DNA from 3 places in the Shinella sp. GW821-FHT10F02 genome. Region 2 is predicted to be linked to each of the others. Evidence: predicted binding sites of a transcription regulator. Region 2 holds the regulator's gene; each other region holds the start of a gene.
What was found. Region 2 encodes LexA, which represses DNA repair genes until DNA is damaged. Its sites were predicted from a motif close to TGTTCNNNNTGTGTTCNG; they were not measured.
Positions count from the first base shown of each region.

Region 1: the regulator LexA is predicted to act here: its motif matches at 1,958-1,975, upstream of uvrA (excinuclease ABC subunit UvrA).
Region 3: the regulator LexA is predicted to act here: its motif matches at 2,868-2,885, upstream of dnaE (DNA polymerase III subunit alpha).

Region 1 is NZ_JBXASL010000003.1:701,279-705,465, reverse strand. It holds gene AC1RWL_RS13030 (hypothetical protein) at 1-1,222, shown strand, start outside; gene AC1RWL_RS13025 (single-stranded DNA-binding protein) at 1,302-1,826, opposite strand; gene uvrA (excinuclease ABC subunit UvrA) at 2,113-4,187, shown strand, end outside.
Region 2 is NZ_JBXASL010000003.1:599,704-603,890, reverse strand. It holds gene moaC (cyclic pyranopterin monophosphate synthase MoaC) at 1-121, shown strand, start outside; gene AC1RWL_RS12670 (molybdopterin molybdotransferase MoeA) at 121-1,344, shown strand; gene lexA (transcriptional repressor LexA) at 1,454-2,173, shown strand; gene AC1RWL_RS12660 (ComEC/Rec2 family competence protein) at 2,154-4,187, opposite strand, start outside.
Region 3 is NZ_JBXASL010000006.1:146,587-150,773, reverse strand. It holds gene dnaE (DNA polymerase III subunit alpha) at 1-2,605, opposite strand, end outside; gene AC1RWL_RS19395 (hypothetical protein) at 2,967-3,545, shown strand; gene AC1RWL_RS19390 (ABC transporter ATP-binding protein) at 3,565-4,187, opposite strand, start outside.

The DNA.
Region 1 (4,187 bases), 100 kb from region 2:
CATCGCCGAAGCGACGCTGACGGAGGCGCAGGCCGAAAGCACGCGCCTGCTGGAGCTCGAGGAAGAGTGGGACATGCTGTTCCCCATCCAGGAGGTCGTCGCGCGCGTCGATGCCCACGACATCATCATCTCCGACATGTACCTGCCCTACGCCTTCGTCAGCCGCATCCTCAAGGAGAAATGCGGCCTGGACAATAAGCTCTACCTCAGCAACTACGGCAAGCACCACCGCGTCATCTGGCCGAGCATCCTGGCGGAGCATACGATCCGCACGCATTTCGGCGACAACATCCACGCGGATATCGTCGGCGCCGCCGCCGCCGGCATCAACCCGACGCTCGTCAGCATTTCGAAATGGGACCGCACGGAAGAGATTTTGCACAGCGCGGGCCTTGCGCCCTACGCCCATGCGCTGCGGGAAACGCGGCTCAAGACCTTCCATCGCGATCCCGCCATCCACAACGTGCTGAAGGCGCAGGCGGCGGTCAACATTCCGCTCATGGTCGTCGGCGCCTTCTGGGCGCTGCATTGCGCCGAACGTTTCGGTGCGGACAAGATCCTGGCGGCATCGCGCGATTGCAACCTGTGGCACCAGATGCTGGCCTCGACCCATTTCGCGCGCGCCGGCATGCCGCCGGTTTCCTATTTCCAGGTGTCGCGCACGCTGTGCTACGACAAGTCCACCGAATACGAGGCCTATCTGCGTGGCCGCCTCGGCGCGCGGACCCTGCTGATCGACGTCGTGGGAACCGGCAATTCGCTGACCCATCTCATCGATCGCCTGGAGCTTCAGGACAGGCTGCGGCCCAGCATCCTCGTGACCGACCCGACCGTTTCGCCGGACGAGTCCAAATACGACACCCTGGTACGGCGGGATTTCTTCCAGTACCGCGTGTTCCTGGAGGGCCTGAACGCCTCGCTCGACGGCTCGGCCGTCGCCGCGCATGCCGAGAACGGCTCGGTCACGATCACCGCCCAGCCGAACGAATTCGACGTCGACATGCACCAGGCGATCATCGCGTCGCGCGCCGTCTTCGAGCAATTCCTGGGCAGCCTCGAGCGCTTCACGTCGCCGCGCGAAAAGCCGGCGCCCGCCATGCTGCAGGCGGCAGCAGAAGCGCTGATCGAACTCCTGCCGGCCCACGCGCCAAAACTGCAGACGATCCATCGCGAGCAACTGAGCAATCTCGCGCGCGGAAGCCTGCGCAACGTCGCAAGCTAAAAACGCGGACGGCGGCTTTTGGGTCTGCCCCAAAGCCGCCGCCATCATCTATCCGGTGTTCCCGGAACGGCCAGCGTTCTCAGAACGGAATGTCGTCATCCATGTCGCGCGAGAGCGGCGAACCGCTCGAACGGTTGCCGCCGGAGGCGCCGCTGCCACTGCCACCGCCCGAAGAGGGGCGCGAACCGTAATCGTCGTAGCTCTGTGCGCCGCCGAAGTCGCTGCCGCCCCGGCTTGCGCCGCCGCCTTCGCCGCGGCCGTCCAGCATGGTCAGCGTCGAGTTGAAGCCCTGCAGCACGATTTCCGTCGAATAGCGGTCGTTGCCGGTCTGGTCCTGCCACTTGCGGGTCTGCAGCGCGCCCTCGATATAGAGCTTGGCGCCCTTCTTCACATATTGTTCGATGACCTTGCAGAGCGGTTCGCTGAAGACGACGACCGTGTGCCATTCGGTCTTCTCGCGGCGCTCGCCGCTGTTGCGGTCCTTCCAGGATTCGGAGGTGGCGATGCGCAGGTTGGCGATCGGCCGACCGTCCTGCGTGCGCCGGATTTCCGGGTCCGCCCCGACGTTCCCGATCAAGATCACCTTGTTGACGCTTCCAGCCATACCCGTCTTTCCCGTTTCGCTCCGGGCCTCGGCCCGACATCACTTCACACCATGAATGCGGCATCTTACCGGCTGTCGTCTGCCAGCGCCGCCCCGCATAAGTGGTAATCCACAGATCAATTGCGAATTTTTGTTCTTTTTTTGTTCTAATAATTCCCTACACTCTTGTCAACCGAATCGGAAACGGGCACGGAATCTTCTGATCGCGCATGGACAGGCCCAAACCTATCCCTACATAGGGGCCAACCCCTATTAGAACGCGCAACGACTTCTGACGCTGGATACCATGAGCGAACTCAAGACAATTTCCATCCGCGGCGCACGCGAACACAATCTCAAGGGCATCGATCTCGACCTGCCCCGCAACAAGCTGATCGTCATGACCGGGCTTTCGGGCTCCGGAAAGTCGTCGCTCGCCTTCGACACGATCTATGCCGAGGGCCAGCGCCGGTATGTCGAGAGCCTCTCGGCCTATGCGCGCCAGTTCCTGGAGATGATGCAGAAGCCGGATGTCGACCAGATCGACGGGCTTTCGCCGGCCATCTCCATCGAGCAGAAGACGACCTCGAAGAACCCGCGCTCGACCGTCGGGACGGTCACAGAAATCTACGACTATATGCGCCTTCTGTTTGCGCGCGTCGGCATTCCCTATTCGCCGGCGACAGGGCTGCCGATCGAGAGCCAGACGGTCAGCCAGATGGTCGACCGCGTGCTGGAATTCGGCGAAGGCACGCGCCTCTACATCCTCGCGCCCGTCGTGCGCGGCCGCAAGGGCGAGTACAAGAAGGAACTCGCCGAGCTGATGAAGAAGGGTTTTCAGCGCGTCAAGGTCGACGGCCAGTTCTACGAGATCGCCGACGTGCCGGCGCTCGACAAGAAATACAAGCATGACATCGACGTTGTGGTCGACCGCGTCGTCGTGCGGCCGGACCTCGCCGCGCGTCTGGCGGACAGTCTCGAAACCAGCCTCAAGCTCGCCGACGGCCTTGCAATCGCAGAATTCGCCGACAAGCCGCTGCCGGTCGAGGAAACCTCCGCCGGCGGCTCCGCCAACAAGTCGCTGAACGAGACGCATGAGCGCGTGCTGTTTTCGGAAAAATTCGCCTGCCCGGTTTCCGGCTTCACCATCTCGGAAATCGAACCGCGGCTCTTCTCCTTCAACAATCCCTTCGGCGCCTGCCCCATCTGCGACGGCCTCGGCAGCCAGCAGAAGATCGACCCGGACCTGATCGTGCCGGAAACGGAGCGCACGCTGCGCGACGGCGCCGTGGCGCCTTGGGCAAAATCCTCCTCGCCCTACTACAACCAGACGCTGGAAGCACTCGGCGCCGCCTATGGCTTCAAGCTCTCCAACCGCTGGTCGGAACTTTCGGAGGAGGCGCAGGACGCCATCCTGCACGGCACGAAGGAGAAGATCGAGTTCAACTACAAGGACGGCGCGCGCTCCTACAAGACGGTAAAAACCTTCGAAGGCATCGTGCCGAACCTCGAACGCCGCTGGAAGGAGACGGATTCCGCTTGGTCGCGCGAAGAGATCGAGCGCTACATGTCCGCCGCCCCCTGCCCGGCCTGTAACGGTTTTCGCCTGAAGCCCGAGGCGCTGGCGGTGAAGATCAACAAGCTGCATATCGGCGAAGTGACGCAGATGTCGATCCGCGTCGCGCGCGACTGGTTCGACGTTTTGCCGGAAAACCTGAACACCAAGCAGAACGAAATCGCGGTGCGCATCCTCAAGGAGATCCGCGAGCGCCTGCGCTTCCTCAACGATGTCGGCCTCGAATATCTCTCGCTCTCGCGCAATTCCGGCACGCTGTCCGGCGGTGAGAGCCAGCGTATCCGGCTCGCTTCGCAGATCGGCTCGGGCCTCACGGGCGTGCTCTACGTGCTGGACGAGCCCTCGATCGGCCTGCACCAGCGCGACAATGCCCGCCTGCTCGATACGCTGCGGCATCTGCGCGATATCGGCAACACCGTCATCGTCGTCGAACACGACGAGGACGCGATCCTGACGGCCGACTACGTGGTCGATATCGGCCCCGCCGCCGGCATCCATGGTGGCGAAGTGATTGCCCAGGGCACGCCCGAGCAGGTGATCGCCAACCCCGCCTCGCTCACCGGCAAATATCTCTCCGGCGAGCTCTCGGTCGCCATTCCGGGCGAGCGTCGCAAGCCGAAGAAGAAAAAGGAAATCAAGGTCGTCGGCGCGAAGGCCAACAACCTGAAGAATGTCACGGCTGCCATTCCGCTCGGCGTCTTCACGGCGGTCACCGGTGTTTCCGGCGGCGGCAAGTCGACCTTCCTGATCGAGACGCTCTACAAATCCGCGGCGCGGCGCATCATGGGCGCGCGCGAAATCCCGGC
Region 2 (4,187 bases):
CGCCTGCCTCACCATCTACGACATGGCGAAAGCCGCCGACCGCGAAATGGAGATCGGCGGCATCCGGCTCGTCGAAAAATCCGGCGGCCGCTCCGGCGATTACAAGCGGGCAAACGCCTGATGTCGCTCCTGCCCGTCGCCGACGCCCTCGACCGCCTGCTTTCCCGGGCCAAGCCGACACAGCGGACGGAGACGGTTTCCCTGCATGACGCGCAAGGCCGCGTTCTCGCCGAAGACATCGCCGCGCGCCTGACCCAGCCGCCCTTCACCAATTCCGCCATGGACGGCTACGCCGTCCGCCATGCGGACATCGCGACACTCGGCGCCGTCCTCAAGGTCGTCGGCCTCTCCTCCGCCGGCCATGCTTTCGAAGGCTCCGCTGGCCCCGGCGAGGCCGTGCGCATTTTCACCGGCGCGCCCTTGCCCTCCTTCGCCGATACCGTGCTTCTTCAGGAAGACGCGGAAAAGCTGGGTGACGGCCGTATCCGCACGACCTTCCTCACGCCGAAAGGCCGGCATGTGCGCCCGCGCGGGCAGGATTTTTCCGAAGGCGAGACCGTGCTGAAGGCCGGGGCGGTGCTCGACGCCGGCCGCCTGACCGTCGCCGCCGCGATGAACCACTCGACACTTGTCGTCTACGCCCGCCCCCGCATCGCGGTGCTTGCGACCGGCGACGAGCTCGTCCCGCCCGGAACGCCGCCCGGCGCCAGCCAGATCATCGCCTCCAACACCTACGGCGTCTCGGCGCTCGCGCGGGTGGCCGGCGCGGAGGTGATCGACCTCGGCATCGTCGGCGACGACAAGCAGGCGATCCTGGAGGCCGTGCGCAACGCGCTGGCGCTTGATATCGACGTGCTCGTGACGCTCGGCGGCGCCTCCGTCGGCGATTTCGACCTCGTGCAGCCGGTGCTCGGCGAGGCCGGCATGGAGCTCGATTTCTGGCGCATCGCCATGCGCCCGGGGAAACCGCTGATGGTCGGCCGGCTGGGAGATATCCAGGTGCTGGGCCTCCCCGGCAACCCGGTCTCCAGCCTCGTCTGCTCGCTGCTCTTCCTGGAGCCGTTGGTGCGCCGCCTCGCCCGCCTGCCCGCAAAAAACCGCCGGCACCCGGCCATCGCCGCCGTGCCGCTCAAGGAAAACGACCAGCGGCAGGACTATGTCCGCGCCCGCATCGTCCGGGGACCGGCCGGCGACCTGTACGTGACACCCTTCGGCAAGCAGGATTCCTCGATGATGAAGGTCTTCGCCGAATCGGAAGGCCTGCTCATCCGCCCGCCGCACGCCCCGGCCGTGCCCGAAGGCGATCCCTGCGAAGTACTCCTCCTGCGCGAACCCTCCGCCTGAACAATATTATTATTTCCAAGGCCTTGCGGAACACATATGGAACAGATAGTGTCTGTTCTGGATTTGTTTCACGATTCTGGATTGTTTCAAGATTCTCGGTGGAGGGGCCATGCTCACGCGGAAACAACAGGAACTTCTCCTGTTCATTCATGAACGGATGAAGGAGTCCGGTATTCCTCCCTCCTTCGACGAGATGAAGGATGCGCTCGATCTCGCGTCCAAGTCCGGCATCCACCGCCTCATCACCGCGCTGGAAGAGCGCGGCTTCATTCGCCGCCTGCCCAACCGGGCGCGGGCGCTGGAAGTGATCAAGCTTCCCGAAGCCTATTCGCCAAGCCTCCAGCCGCGTCGTGGTTTTTCGCCGGCCGTCATTGAGGGCAGCCGCGGCAAGCAGCCGGTGCCGGCCGCCCCCGTGCAGCGCACGCCGCAGGCGGACATGTCGTCTTCGGTCTCGGTACCGGTCATGGGACGCATCGCCGCCGGCGTGCCGATCTCCGCCATCCAGAACAACACCCATGAAATCATGGTACCGGCCGAGATGGTCGGCAACGGCGATCATTATGCCCTGGAGGTCAAGGGCGACTCGATGATCGAGGCCGGCATCCTCGACGGCGACACGGTGATCATCCGCAACGCCACCACCGCCAATCCGGGCGAGATCATCGTGGCGCTCGTCGACGACGAGGAGGCGACGCTGAAGCGCTTCCGCCGCAAGGGCGCCTCCATCGCGCTCGAAGCCGCAAACCCGGCCTACGAGACCCGCATCTTCGGCCCGGACCGCGTGAAGATTCAAGGCAAGCTCGTCGGCCTCATTCGCCGCTATCATTGAGCGCCGTCTCGGCCTCGAAGGTGCCGCTGCGCCAATCATAGGTGCGGTGGCGGGACCAGGGCCGGTCGAGGGTTTCGACGGCGGATGTGATCTCGGCTTCGGAAAGCGGTGGAGCGGCCTTTTCGGCGCCGGGCTGGATTTCCAGGGCGCCAGTACGCCGCAGATGGCGAGCCGTCATCAGCCGGGCACCGGAGCGGCATGTTTCCAGCCGCAGGGCCTGGGACACGACGACGAGGTCGGCGGCATCGCAGGCGGTTCCGAGGAAGGCGAGGTCTTCCAGCGTGACGATCCGCCAGCCGCTCGGCGAAACCGCGGCGCAGAATGCCTTTGTTTCGCAGATGAAGCCCGTACCCTTTCCCGCCGCCTCCAGGGCGGATACCATGGCGGCCTTCGCCCTCTGCCGATCCGCCTTGTGGCGCGGTTTCCTCTGCTTTTCAGTTCCTTCAGCGGGTGCGGCGGCATCTTCTACCGTCAGGCCTTCGCTCTTGCGCATCTCCGGCTTGACGAGATCGCCGAGCCGTAGCGCGCGCCGCCATTGCGCATAAATGAAATCCGGCGGCCTTGCGCGGTTGGTCGCAACGGTGTCGCCGCGCCGGATCGCCACGAGGCGGCCGTCTTCCGAGACCAGCACTTCCGGCGCACGGCGTTCGTCCGGCCAGCAGGCGATGATGATGCCAAGCGCGACGAGCAGCGTGCCGGCATGGCGCAGCCGGGTGCGCAAAATGCAGGCCAGGCCGCCGCCGAGGCCGACCAGCAGGAAGGCGGACTGCGGAATCTGACCGGTGACGATTTCGCCTTTCCAGCTCGCGACCCAGGTCGAAAGCGCGATCATCCATTCGATGCCCTTGCCCATGATCGCGAAGGGAATGGCGTCGAGGCCGAACGGCATCAGCAGCACGGCGATGAGGCCGAAGGGCATGACGATCGTGCTGATCACCGGCATCGCCAGAAGATTGCCGGCGAGGCCATAGGCGGGAATGCGGTGAAAGTGGCCGATGGAATAGATCAGCGTGGAAAAACCACCGATCAGCGAGGAGAGCATGAGCCCGCCGAAGAAACGGCCGAGCGAACCGCCGAACAGTTGCAACGGCCCTCCCCGGCTTTCCCGCCGCATCGGCCGCTCGCGCCAGGCCGCGTAGCCCGCGACAAGCCCGAGCGTTGCCGCATAGGACATCTGGAAGCCGGGATTGGTGACGGCGGATGGTGTCACCAGCAGGATGAGGATCGCCGAGAGCGCGACATTGCGCAGGCTGATGGCCGATCGCCCGAAGAGCACGGCCACAAGCATGACGCAGATCATGATCCACGATCGCACGGCAGAGAGCGCGCCGCCCGAGACGAGAATATAGAGCGTCACCATGATGAGCGCGCCGACGGCGGCAATCTTCTTGGCCGGATAGCGCTCGGAAAAGCCCGGAATCAGCGCCATCAGCATGCGCGCACCGACGAGAAAGGTGCCGGCGGCGAGCACCATGTTAAGCCCGGAAATGGCCAATACATGGGCAAGCCCCGCCTGCCGCAGCGCCTCGACCGTGTCCGCGCCGATCGCCCGCTGTTCCGCCGTTACCAGTGCCGCGGCGATCGCCCCGGCATCGCCGCCGATGCGCCCCCGAATATGCTCGGTCAGGTTGTTGCGCCAGCGCGCGATCTCCTGCCTGATCCGCCCTTCCAGCCCCGCCTCGCCGGTCACAACACCTTTGGGCGCGCTGTAAAAATAGCCGACGGCGCCGGTGCCGGCGAAATAGGCATCGAAGGCGAAATCGTTGAGGCCGGCCAAGGCCGGGCCGGACGGCGGCCCGAGGCGCGCGCGCCCCGTTATGCCCGCGCCGATCGCGATCGGTTCATGACGGCTGCGGGCAAGCAGCGTGACGATGCCGGGCGGGCGCTTCAGCACCGGATCGCGCGTCGCCTCCAGTGCGATACGGTAGCGGATCGCCCCGCGCTCGTCGCTTTCACGCGACAGTACCCGACCACTGATTTCCGTGGTGACCGGCGTATCCAGGATGACAGTATC
Region 3 (4,187 bases), on a different contig from region 2:
CGCGCACCTGCACGATGTGCTGCACAGCCGCCTCGCCCACGCCCTTGATGGCCGCGAGCGCATAGTAGATGCGGTTCTCGCCGGTCTCGAAATGGGCAAACGAGGTCTGCACCGACGGCGGAATGACCGCGATCGCCAGACGTCCCGCATCCTGGCGGAAATCGTTCAGCTTGTCCGTGTTGGACATATCGTAGGTCATCGACGCGGCCAAAAACTCGACCGGGTAATGCGCCTTCAGATAGGCCGTCTGGTAGGAAACGATGGCGTAGGCGGCGGCGTGCGACTTGTTGAAGCCGTAGTTGGCGAACTTGGCCAAGAGGTCGAAGATCAGGTCGGACTGCGGCTTCGACACGCCGTTCTTCACGGCGCCGTCGACGAAGCGGGCGCGCTGCTTGTCCATCTCCTCCTTGATCTTCTTGCCCATGGCGCGGCGCAGAAGATCGGCTTCGCCGAGCGAATAGCCGGACAGGACCTGGGCGATCTGCATCACCTGTTCCTGGTAGACGATAACGCCCTGCGTCTCTTTCAGCAGATGGTCGATCATCGGATGAATCGACTCGATCTCCTCCTCGCCGTGTTTGCGGGCGTTGTAGACCGGGATATTCTCCATCGGGCCCGGGCGGTAGAGCGCCACGAGCGCGATGATGTCCTCGATGCAGTCGGGCCGCATGCCGATCAGCGCCTTGCGCATGCCGGCACTTTCCACCTGGAACACGCCGACCGTCTCGCCGCGCGACAGCATCTCGTAGGTCGGCTGGTCGTCGAGCGGCAGGCTTTCGAGCTTCACCTCGACATCGAGCTTGCGGATAAAATCGACCGCCGTCTTCAGGACGGTCAGCGTCTTCAGGCCGAGGAAGTCGAACTTGACGAGGCCGGCCTGTTCCACCCATTTCATGTTGAACTGGGTGACCGGCATGTCGGAGCGCGGGTCGCGGTACATCGGCACGAGCTGCGACAGCGGCCGGTCGCCGATCACGATGCCGGCGGCGTGCGTCGAGGCGTGGCGGTAGAGGCCCTCGATCTTCTGGGCGATGTCGAGCAGGCGCGCGACGACCGGCTCCTTCTCCGCCTCTTCCTGCAACTTCGGCTCCTCCTCGATCGCCTTGGAGAGCGGCGTCGGGTTGGCCGGGTTGTTCGGCACGAGCTTGCAGATCTTGTCGACCTGGCCGTAGGGCATTTCCAGCACGCGGCCGACGTCGCGTAGCGCCGCGCGCGCCTGTAGCGAACCGAAGGTGATGATCTGCGCCACCTGCTCGCGGCCGTATTTCTGCTGCACGTACCGTATCACCTCTTCACGGCGGTCCTGGCAGAAGTCGATGTCGAAGTCGGGCATCGAGACGCGTTCCGGGTTGAGGAAGCGTTCGAAGAGCAAGGAAAACCGCAGCGGATCGACGTCGGTGATCGTCAGCGCATAGGCGACGAGCGAACCAGCACCCGAGCCGCGGCCGGGTCCGACGGGAATGTTCTGCTGCTTGGCCCATTTGATGAAGTCGGCAACGATGAGGAAGTAGCCGGGAAACTTCATGCGCTCGATGACGCTGAGCTCGAAATCCAGCCGCTCGCGATAATCCTGCTCGGTATAACCGGGCGTCAGGCCGAGCAGCTCCATGCGGCTTTCGAGGCCTTCCACGGACTGGCGGCGCAATTCTGCCGATTCGGCGCGATCCGCCTCCTCCGGATCGTCCGTCGCGCCCGTGAAGCGCGGCAGGATGGGGCTGCACGTCTTCAACACGAAGGAGCAGCGCCGGGCGATCTCGACGGTGTTCTCCAGGGCCTCCGGCAGGTCGGCAAAGAGCTTTGCCATTTCCTTGCGGCTCTTCAGATAGTGGTCGGGCGACAGGCGGAAACGGTTGTCGTCCGAAACCATGGCATTGTGCGCCACCGCCATCAGCGCGTCATGCGCATCATAGTCATCGGGCGCCGGGAAGAACGGCTCGTTGGTCGCGACCAGCGGCACGTCTTCTGCATAGGCAAGCTCGACCATGCGGCGCTCGTGCTGCTTGTCGTAGCGCCCGTGGCGTTGCAGCTCGATATAGAGCCGGTCGCCGAAGACGCGTTTCAGCGCGTGAAGACGCGCGCGCCCCACCGCCGGCTGGCCGGCGAGGATGGCCATGTCGACCGGCCCGCCATGGGCGCCGGTGAGCGCGATCAGCCCGTCCATGCCCGCTTCCAGCCAGCTATAGGCGATGCGGATCGACTGGTTGCCCTCGCCGCCGAGATAGGCGCGGCTGACGATCTCGACGAGACGCGCATAACCGGCATCGGTGGCGGCAAGGAGCACGATCGACGGGAGCTTCACGAGCTGCGCCTGCCCGCCGCGCCGCTCGCCGTCGCCCTCGTCTTCCATGTCGATCGACAGCTGGCAGCCGATCAGCGGCTGGATGCCGTCGCCGATCGCCTTCTGCGAAAACTCCAGCGCCGCGAACAGGTTGTTCGTGTCGGTGATGGCGATCGCCGGCTGCTGGTCGGACGTCGCCTTGCCGATGATCTTCTTGATCGGCAAGGCGCCTTCGAGCAGCGAAAAGGCCGAATGCACGCGCAGATGCACGAATTGCGGCGTCTTCGCCACCGTGCCGCCATCCGTCTTCCGAGCTTCGTCCGCCATGCGTATCTTCCTTCCGGTCAAGGCAGGAAGCTTAAGCGGATTCGCACCGGTCTCGTCCAGAAGGTTATTGCCGTTACACCCGATTTCCACGCGCGAGCACGCGTGGGCGAGATGCGATCGGCTTCAAAGAATGAAATGCGGCCGTCAGATTCCGAAGAGGATGACGGAGAAGGTGGCGACGAACATGGCCATGGAGGTGAATGCAGCAAGATCACGAAGAAAATCGGTCATTGTGGCTCCCTTTCCTTTTATGTTTTCACTTTGTTCTATTCTTGTTCTCGTGTCAACAGCTTTCCACAGGCCCTCTGGACCGGCGTTCGAAGGCGCAATATGGTCGCCTCGCTCACATGGAGGAAAAGAGATGAAGTCGTTGATTGCCGCCCTTCTGCTTTCGGCCAGCCTGGCTGCCCCTGCCGCTGCGGCGGATTTCCCGGCCGAGCGCATCATGGCCATGGCAAGCGGCGACTGGAACAAGGACGGCACGCCGGATCTCGCCGTGGTGGCAACGCCGGGCGACGACAGCGGAGACGACAACGGGCTCTACATCTACGTCGCCAAGCCGGAGGAAAACCGGCTGACGCTGGCGCTTGCCCTGCCCAGGACGGTCTGGGGCAACCTGACCATGTTCGGCCAGGAGCCGGAGCTGGCGGCGCTCGCCAATGGCTCCTTCACGCTCACCACGAAAAACGATTCGATCGGCCGCGACCGTTGGCGCCAGACGCTGACGATCGCCCACCGCAATTTCGATTTCATCGTCGCGGGCTACACCTATTCGTCCTACGACACGCTCGACACGGACGCCGTCAGCGATTGCGACCTCAACGTCCTAACCGGCAAGGGCAAGGCGCTCGGCCAGCCCATCACCGGCAAGGCGCAATTCGTGCTGCTGAAGGACTGGAACGACGAGATCGCCCGCTCGATCTGCGGGCTGGACAATTAATCAAGGCCGGAAGGCTAAATCAGGCGAGCTCGCGCACGAGGCCGTCCTCGATCGTCACGCGGCGATCCATCAGGCCGGCGAGCTCGTGGTTGTGCGTGGCGATGAGCGCCGCGAGGCCGGACTGGCGGGCGAGCGCTTCCAGCGCCTCGAAGACGTAGCCGGCGGTTTCCGGGTCGAGGTTGCCGGTCGGCTCGTCGGCCAGCAGCAGCAGCGGCGCATTGGCGACGGCACGCGCGATGGCGACGCGCTGCTGCTCGCCGCCGGAGAGTTCCGACGGGCGGTGCTCGGCGCGATGGCCGATGCGCATATAGTCGAGCAGCTGGGCGGCGCGTTCGCGCGCCTCCGCCTTGGTGAGGCCGCCGATGAGCTGCGGCATCATGATATTTTCCAGCGCGCTGAATTCCGGCAGCAGATGGTGGAACTGGTAGACGAAGCCAATCTCGTTGCGGCGGATCGTCGTGCGCTCCTCGTCGGCAAGCTCGGCGCAGGAATGGCCGTTGACGAAGACCTCGCCGACATCCGGCTTTTCAAGCAGGCCGGCAATGTGCAAGAGGGTCGACTTGCCGGTGCCGGAGGGCGCCACGAGTGCGACGGTCTCGCCGCTCTTCAGCGTAAAATCGGCGCCCTTGAGGATCGTCAGCA